DNA from 3 places in the Paeniglutamicibacter selenitireducens genome. Region 2 is predicted to be linked to each of the others. Evidence: predicted binding sites of a transcription regulator. Region 2 holds the regulator's gene; each other region holds the start of a gene.
The links. Region 2 encodes LexA, which represses DNA repair genes until DNA is damaged. Its sites were predicted from a motif close to TCGAACANNTGTTCGA; they were not measured.
Positions count from the first base shown of each region.

Region 1: ruvA (Holliday junction branch migration protein RuvA) is a predicted target of LexA. The motif match lies at 1,305-1,320, and genes of this name have one in related genera.
Region 3: ACSYDW_RS00605 (DUF6504 family protein) is a predicted target of LexA. The motif match lies at 1,313-1,328, and genes of this name have one in related genera.

Region 1 is NZ_JBPULF010000001.1:128,005-130,249, forward strand. It holds gene ruvB (Holliday junction branch migration DNA helicase RuvB) at 1-627, opposite strand, end outside; gene ruvA (Holliday junction branch migration protein RuvA) at 643-1,254, opposite strand; gene ruvC (crossover junction endodeoxyribonuclease RuvC) at 1,412-2,014, opposite strand; gene ACSYDW_RS00515 (YebC/PmpR family DNA-binding transcriptional regulator) at 2,021-2,245, opposite strand, start outside.
Region 2 is NZ_JBPULF010000013.1:55,725-57,969, forward strand. It holds gene ACSYDW_RS17910 (ATP-dependent DNA helicase) at 1-649, shown strand, start outside; gene lexA (transcriptional repressor LexA) at 746-1,465, opposite strand; gene ACSYDW_RS17920 (LysM peptidoglycan-binding domain-containing protein) at 1,751-2,131, shown strand; gene ACSYDW_RS17925 (histidinol-phosphate transaminase) at 2,240-2,245, shown strand, end outside.
Region 3 is NZ_JBPULF010000001.1:149,947-152,191, reverse strand. It holds gene ACSYDW_RS00615 (AAA family ATPase) at 56-775, opposite strand; gene ACSYDW_RS00610 (VOC family protein) at 816-1,256, opposite strand; gene ACSYDW_RS00605 (DUF6504 family protein) at 1,466-1,777, shown strand; gene ACSYDW_RS00600 (dihydrolipoyl dehydrogenase family protein) at 1,856-2,245, shown strand, end outside.

The DNA.
Region 1 (2,245 bases), on a different contig from region 2:
GAAGGCCGCGGAATTGACCTTCAGCGAAAGCATCATGGCCGAACGGCGCAGCACCAACTCGAGTTCCTCCACGCTGTAGAACTCCAGGTGCCCGGTGAACCCGAAGCGGTCGCGCAGCGGGCCCGGAAGCAGGCCGGCGCGGGTGGTGGCCCCGACGAGGGTGAAGGGGGGAAGCTCGAGCGGGATGGCCGTGGCCCCGGCCCCCTTGCCGACGATGATGTCCACGCGGAAGTCCTCCATCGCCATGTAGAGCATTTCCTCGGCGGGGCGGCTCATCCGGTGGATCTCGTCCAGGAAGAGGACCTCGCCCTCGGTCAGCGAGGAGAGGATCGCGGCCAGGTCCCCGGCATGCTGGATGGCGGGGCCCGAGCTGATGCGCAGCGGCGCGTTCATTTCGGCGGCGATGATCATCGACAGCGTCGTCTTGCCCAGGCCCGGAGGGCCGGAAAGCAGCACGTGGTCGGCGGTGCGTTCGCGGATCTTCGAGGCCTCGAGCACCAGCGAGAGCTGTTGGCGGACCCGGGACTGACCCACGAAGTCGTCGAGGTTCTTGGGGCGGAGCGCAGCCTCGAGGGCGCGCTCCTCGGGTTCGGAACCCGCGTTGGTGAGGGTGCCGGATTCGCTCATGGTCTACTCCTAGGGTCAGGCCCGCGTGCCGCGGCCCAGGGAACGCAGCACGGCCCGAAGGATCTCGGGAACGCTGCCATTGGCGGTGGTGGACGGATCCGACTTGGCCAGGGCCTCGAGCGCCTTGGTGGCGTCCTTCTCGGTCCAGCCCAGTCCGGTGAGCGCCTCGATGACCTGGGCCTCCCAGGCGGGGGCGGCGGCGGTGCCACCGGTGGACACGGCACCGGTGGGGGTGAGTTTCCCGGAGAGTTCCAGCACGATGCGTTCGGCGCCCTTGGGCCCGATGCCGGATACCTTGGTGAAGGCCTTGGTGTCCTTGGTGCTTGCCGCGATGCGGACTTCCTCCGGGGTGTGCACGGCGAGGATGGCAAGCCCCGTGCGCGGGCCGATGCCCGACACACCGATGAGGACCTCGAACACCTCGCGCTCCTCTCCGCTGGCGAACCCGAAGAGCGTCATCGAGTCCTCGCGGACCACCATGGAGGTGTGCACCAGGGCCTCGCGGCCCACGAAGAGCGTGGAAAGAGTTTGCGGTGTCGCCTGGATGAGCATGCCGAACCCGCCGACCTCGATGACGGCGCTGTTCAGGTTGACTTGCTGCGCCACTCCCCTGAGCGTACTGATCATCTGGCAGGCCTCCGGTGTCTTGGGGTTTGCCGGCGAACGGGCCCGGCAATACGAATATATCTACGAACAGCTTACAGGTCTGGCGCCTGTCGTTCGTGGATTTGATCGCCGGGCAGCGTCGGGAGCCGGTACCCGCCGGGTTCCCGACGGCACCCCGTCAGCGGGACTTGACGCTGCGCGCCTTGGCCTCGGCAGCGATCCAGGCCCGCTGGGCCGGGGTCAGGCCCGAGGTTCCGCCGCGCGGGGAGGACGCGGAAGCGGCGGCGCCGGCCGCCCCGAAGGCAGCTCCGCGCCACCCGTGCGTGATGGCCAGGGCCGCGGCATCTGCGGCGTCGGCGGGCGAGGGCGGCTCGTCCAGGCGCAGGATCTTCGCGACCATCTTGCCGACGGCCTGCTTGTTGGACTGCCCGGATCCCGTCACCGCGGCCTTGACCTCGGTGGGGGTGTGCAACGCCACGGGGATCTCGCGGCGGGCCGCGGCAACGATCACGATGCCGGAGGCCTGCGCCGTGCCCATGACGGTGCTGACGTTGAGCTGGCTGAAGACTCGCTCGAGGGCGACAACGTCGGGCTTGTGCGCATCGAGCCAGGCATCGATGCCGTCGGCGATCGCCAGCAGCCTGAGGTCAAGCGGCGTCCCGGCTTCGGTCCCGATGACCGTGACGTCGATGAGCGTGGCGCGCCTGTTGGGTTCGACGTCGACCACGGCCAGACCGCAACGGGTCAGTCCGGGGTCGACGCCCACCACTCGCAGGGCCAAGGAGGCCTAGGCCTCTTCGAGTTCTGCCATGACCTCGGCGCTGATGTTGGCGTTCGAGTAGACGTTCTGCACGTCGTCGAGCTCCTCCAGCGCCTCGGCAAGCTTCAGGAACTTGGTGGCGGCATCCGCATCGAGGTCGACCTGCATCGAAGGCACGAATTCGACTTCGTCGCTCTCGTACTCGATGCCCGCCTCTTCGAGTGCTGCAACGACGGCGCGCAGGTCGGTGGG
Region 2 (2,245 bases):
CGATGTGGGAAGCCCCTTCGACTACCCCAAACAGGGCATCCTGTATGTGGCCAAGCACCTTCCCAAGCCCGGGCGCCAGATGTCGCAGGAGATGATCGGCGAGATCGAGGATCTGATCAAGGCCTCCGGCGGAGGGGCCTTGGTGCTCTTCACCTCGAGACGCGCCGCGGAGGAAGCGACAGAGATCCTGCGGGCCAGGCTTGACGTCCCGATCCTGTGCCAGGGCGAATCGAGCATGAAGGCCCTTGTCGACCAGTTCTCGGCCGAACCCGACACCTGCCTCTTCGGCACCATGACACTGTGGCAGGGCGTCGACGTGCCGGGCAACGCATGCCGCCTGGTGATCATCGACAAGATTCCGTTCCCGAGGCCCGACGACCCTTTGTCCTCGGCGCGCAGCCGCGATGTCGCAAAGCACGGCGGCAACGGGTTCATGGCCGTGGCGGCAAGCCATGCTGCAGTCAGGCTCGCCCAGGGCGCGGGGCGACTGATCCGTTCGGTCAACGACCGCGGCGTCGTGGCCGTCCTGGATTCCCGTCTTGCAACGGAACGCTACGGAGCCTTCCTGCGGGCTTCACTGCCGCCGCTGTGGGCGACGCCTGACAAGCCTACGGTTCTGGCGGCTCTCGAGCGGCTCAGCGAGGGCTGAGGCTTCCGCCCGGGATCCGGGCGGAAGCGGCGTTAAACGGGTCTGGGGCCGGTCGTGTTGACCGGCCCCAGACCCGTTTGTCGTACTGCGGTGTTCCTAGATGGAACGCATGACCGATACGACCTTGCCCATGACGGTTGCCGCGTCTCCGAGGATCGGTTCGTAGCGGGAGTTCTGCGGCAGCAGCCAGGTGTGGCCATCACGCTGCCGGAAGGTCTTCACGGTTGCCTCGTCGTCGAGCAGCGCCGCGACGATGTCGCCGTTGACAGCGGTCTGCTGGCGTCGCACGACCACCCAGTCGCCGTCGCAGATTGCGGCATCGATCATCGAGTCGCCGCTGACCTTCAGCATGAAGAGTTCGCCGTGGCCCACGAGCTGGCGCGGCAAGGCAAACACGTCTTCCACAGCCTGGTCGGCAAGGATCGGGGCGCCGGCGGCGATGCGTCCCACCAGTGGAACCATGGCGGTGTCGGCGGAGGTCGTCAGCTCGGAGACGTTCATGCCGTTGGCCGCCTTGAGCTCGGCCTGCCCGGAATCGGCTTCAAGCTTCGAATCGGTTTTCAGCTGCAACGGCAGCAGGATCTCCATGGCGCGCGGGCGTCGAGGATCGCGGCGGATGTAGCCGAGCTTCTCGAGCTGGCTCAATTGGTGGGTCACGCTCGAGAGGCTGGCCAGGCCGACGGCGTCGCCGATTTCCCGCATGGACGGCGGGTAGCCGTGGGCGCTGACGGACCGCTGGATGGTTTCAAGGACCTTTTTCTGGCGGATGGTCAAGCTCTTCGCGTCACGCCGGGGGGTTCTTTGTTCGGTCGTCATTCTGTGTGCCTCATCCCGATCGTCGGCGGTTGGCCCGCGCGTTCCGCAATTTGTCGGTGCGGAGTGGTGAAGTGAATTCACCGTTCCACATCACTCATGTTAGTGGACGAACACGGTGCTTTCAAAGATTTGTTCGAACCGATCTGGACACGTGTCGTTGAAAAGTGCTAGAAATGATTTACGAACTACGAACACATGTTCGAAAGATGTGTTCGAAGAATAGAAGCTTGTTCGACTCGTGGCCCGCTCGCACCGGCCCGTCGCACTCCTAGGAAAGGCAAAGACATGGCAAGCACTGCTTTCTCGGCCCCGCTCCACCTCGTTCCAGACCCCATCTCCTACTGCGCACCGCAAGAGGCTCCGCTGCGGCTGACGCGCCGGGGGAAATTCGTCCTGATCGCCATGCCGATCTTCTTCGCCACCGTGGGTGTGCTCATGCTGCTCGGCCTCTTCCTGTCGCCGGCCAAGGCATCGGCCGATGTTCCGCTCGGCGTCGAAGCCGTCAGCGTCACCGTCATCGAGGGCGACACCCTGTGGGGGCTGGCACGCGAGTTCGCCCCGCAGCTGGAACCCCGTGAAGCCATCCGGCAGATCGCCGAAATCAACAACCTCGAGGGCAACGTCCTCTTCCCAGGAACCGAGATCTTCGTTCCCTCTGCGCCGTAACCTCCACCTCCGGGCGGCGGCGCGGCCCGCGCCATATTGAGAACCGTTTGTTACCTCGTTCCACGCGGCTGATTCTGATGCCTCGGAGCACGCCCCTAGACTTAGGGGGTGAAT
Region 3 (2,245 bases), on a different contig from region 2:
AGGGCCCGTCCGAGAGCCCGGAACAGGGGCAGCTGCGACATCGCCACGTGACGTGCTACAGGTGGCGCAGGTAGCGCCCGGGGACGTTCATGAAGGACCGCCAGTTGGTGACCAGATCCAGGTCGTCCCATTCGCTGTGCCGCAGGCCCCATGGCCCGACCTCGTAGATTTCGGCTCCCGGCAGTGCCGCCAGCAAGGGCGAGTGGGTGGACATGACGACCTGGGAGTCGCCGGCGGCCATCAGGTCCTTGAGGATTCCCACCAGGGCCATGCAGCCGGAGAACGAGAGCGCCGATTCGGGCTCGTCGAGAACCCACAAGCCGCCTTCCCGGAAGCGGTCGGCGATGAGTTCCAGGAATGATTCCCCGTGGCTCATTTCGTGGAAGCGTGGCTCCGGCCGCGTTCCCGGGTTCTGCTCGAGGTACGTGTAGAAGCCGTGCATGGTTTCCGCGCGAAGGAAGTACCCGCGTCGGCTCGCACCGGGATTGCGGATGACCTGCAGGTGCTCCTCGAGCCCGGACTCGGTGGCCCGGGTGCTGTGCATGGCACCCGTGGAACCGCCTTCCGGCGACAACCCGTAGCTGACGGCAATCGCCTCGACCAACGTCGATTTCCCCGACCCGTTTTCCCCCACCAGCACGGTGGCCGAACCCAGCTCCATGCCCTGCTCCAGCAGGTGCCTGACCGGAGCCAGGGTGGCGGGCCACTGCTTCCGGGGCGCCGGGTTTTGTGCGTGTTCGGTGATGCGTCGAACGGGGAGGTTCGAAATGTGCATGATGCCGGGAATACCCTTTCGAAGGATGCGGTGGCTGATGCTAGACGCCGGAGACCAGCCCGTCCGCACCGATGCCGAAGGCCGGGTTGTGTACGAAGTCCCAGCGGAAGCCGTCCGGATCCGCCACGCACGCGCTCGTTCCGCCCCATTCCCTGGTTGTCGGGGCTCCGATGGACGTGGCGCCGGCCGCCATCGCCATGGCGTACAGGTCTTCGACTTCTTCAACGCTGTTGGTGTTGTGTCCCAGGGACATCGGCGGTGCCTGCACCCCGTGGCCCACGTCGCCGTATTCCCCGGGCATCGAGGCGATGTTCCACAGGGCCAGCATCAAGCCGTGGCCCGCCTGGACAAAAAGGATCTGCCCGGGCATGTGGGAAATCTCGCGGAAGCCGAGGCCGCGGACGTAGAAATCGCGTGAGCGCTCGACGTCGCGCACGCCCAAGGTCAGGGCGGTGATCATGGGTGCGGGTACTGGTGTCATGGGCATGAGTCTAGCCCCCGGAACCTGTCGAAGACCTGATGCCGGGACACAAGTTGTCGTATATGTGTTCTAGTCTCACCTTGTGTAGAACATAGTTTCTAATAAAATGGATGAGTGCCCAGAAGATCCGCGCGGCGCTGCTTCCCGGAACCATGCGGCTCCCGGGGGCGGCGCCGTTTGGCGGGCGCGGGCGAGTGAGAGGTGGGGGCGTGGGCATTTTTACCCAGTCGATCGAGGTCGACTGCACACCGGCGGGGGTGCCGATTCGCATGCGCTGGCAAGGTCGGGAATACAAACTGGCCGCCGATCCGGTGCGGTGGTTCCAACGGCGCGACTGGTGGAAAGAGGAGCTGCGGGCCGAGCGGGGGCGCGGTCCGGGGCTTGTCGACTACGAGGTCTGGCGACTGCAGGTCAGGCTCGCCGGGATCGGCCCCCTGCGCACCTTCGAGGTCTCCCGCCAGGTCGACACGGGAAGGTGGCGGATCATCAGGATCCACGACGCGTGCGCGGAAAGTGCCTAGCCCTGCCCTCTGGCCGTTCGGCAAGCGGGGTGCAAGGCTGGAATCCGGTTGTTTCGCGATGGACGCAGAGGTGGTCTTGTGCAGGAAGTGTTCGATGTGGCCGTCATTGGCATGGGTCCCGGCGGGGAAGTGGCCGCCGACAGGCTGATCACCGCCGGCAAGAAGGTTGTGGTGTTCGAGTCTGAGCTCATCGGGGGCGAGTGCGCCTACTGGGCCTGCATCCCCTCCAAGACGATCCTGCGGGGACCCGAGCTCAGGGACGAAGCGGCACACACCGCCGGGGCCCGGGACCTCACGCTCGACTGGGAATTGGCGCGGGACTACCGCGACTACATGGCCAGGCACCTGGATGACAGTGCCCAGGCCGCGGGGTACCAATCCCGCGGGGCGCATGTCGTGCGGGCCAAGGCAAACATCGCGGGCCCCGGCCGTATCCTGGCCGACGGCCGCGAATACCTGGCGGACCAC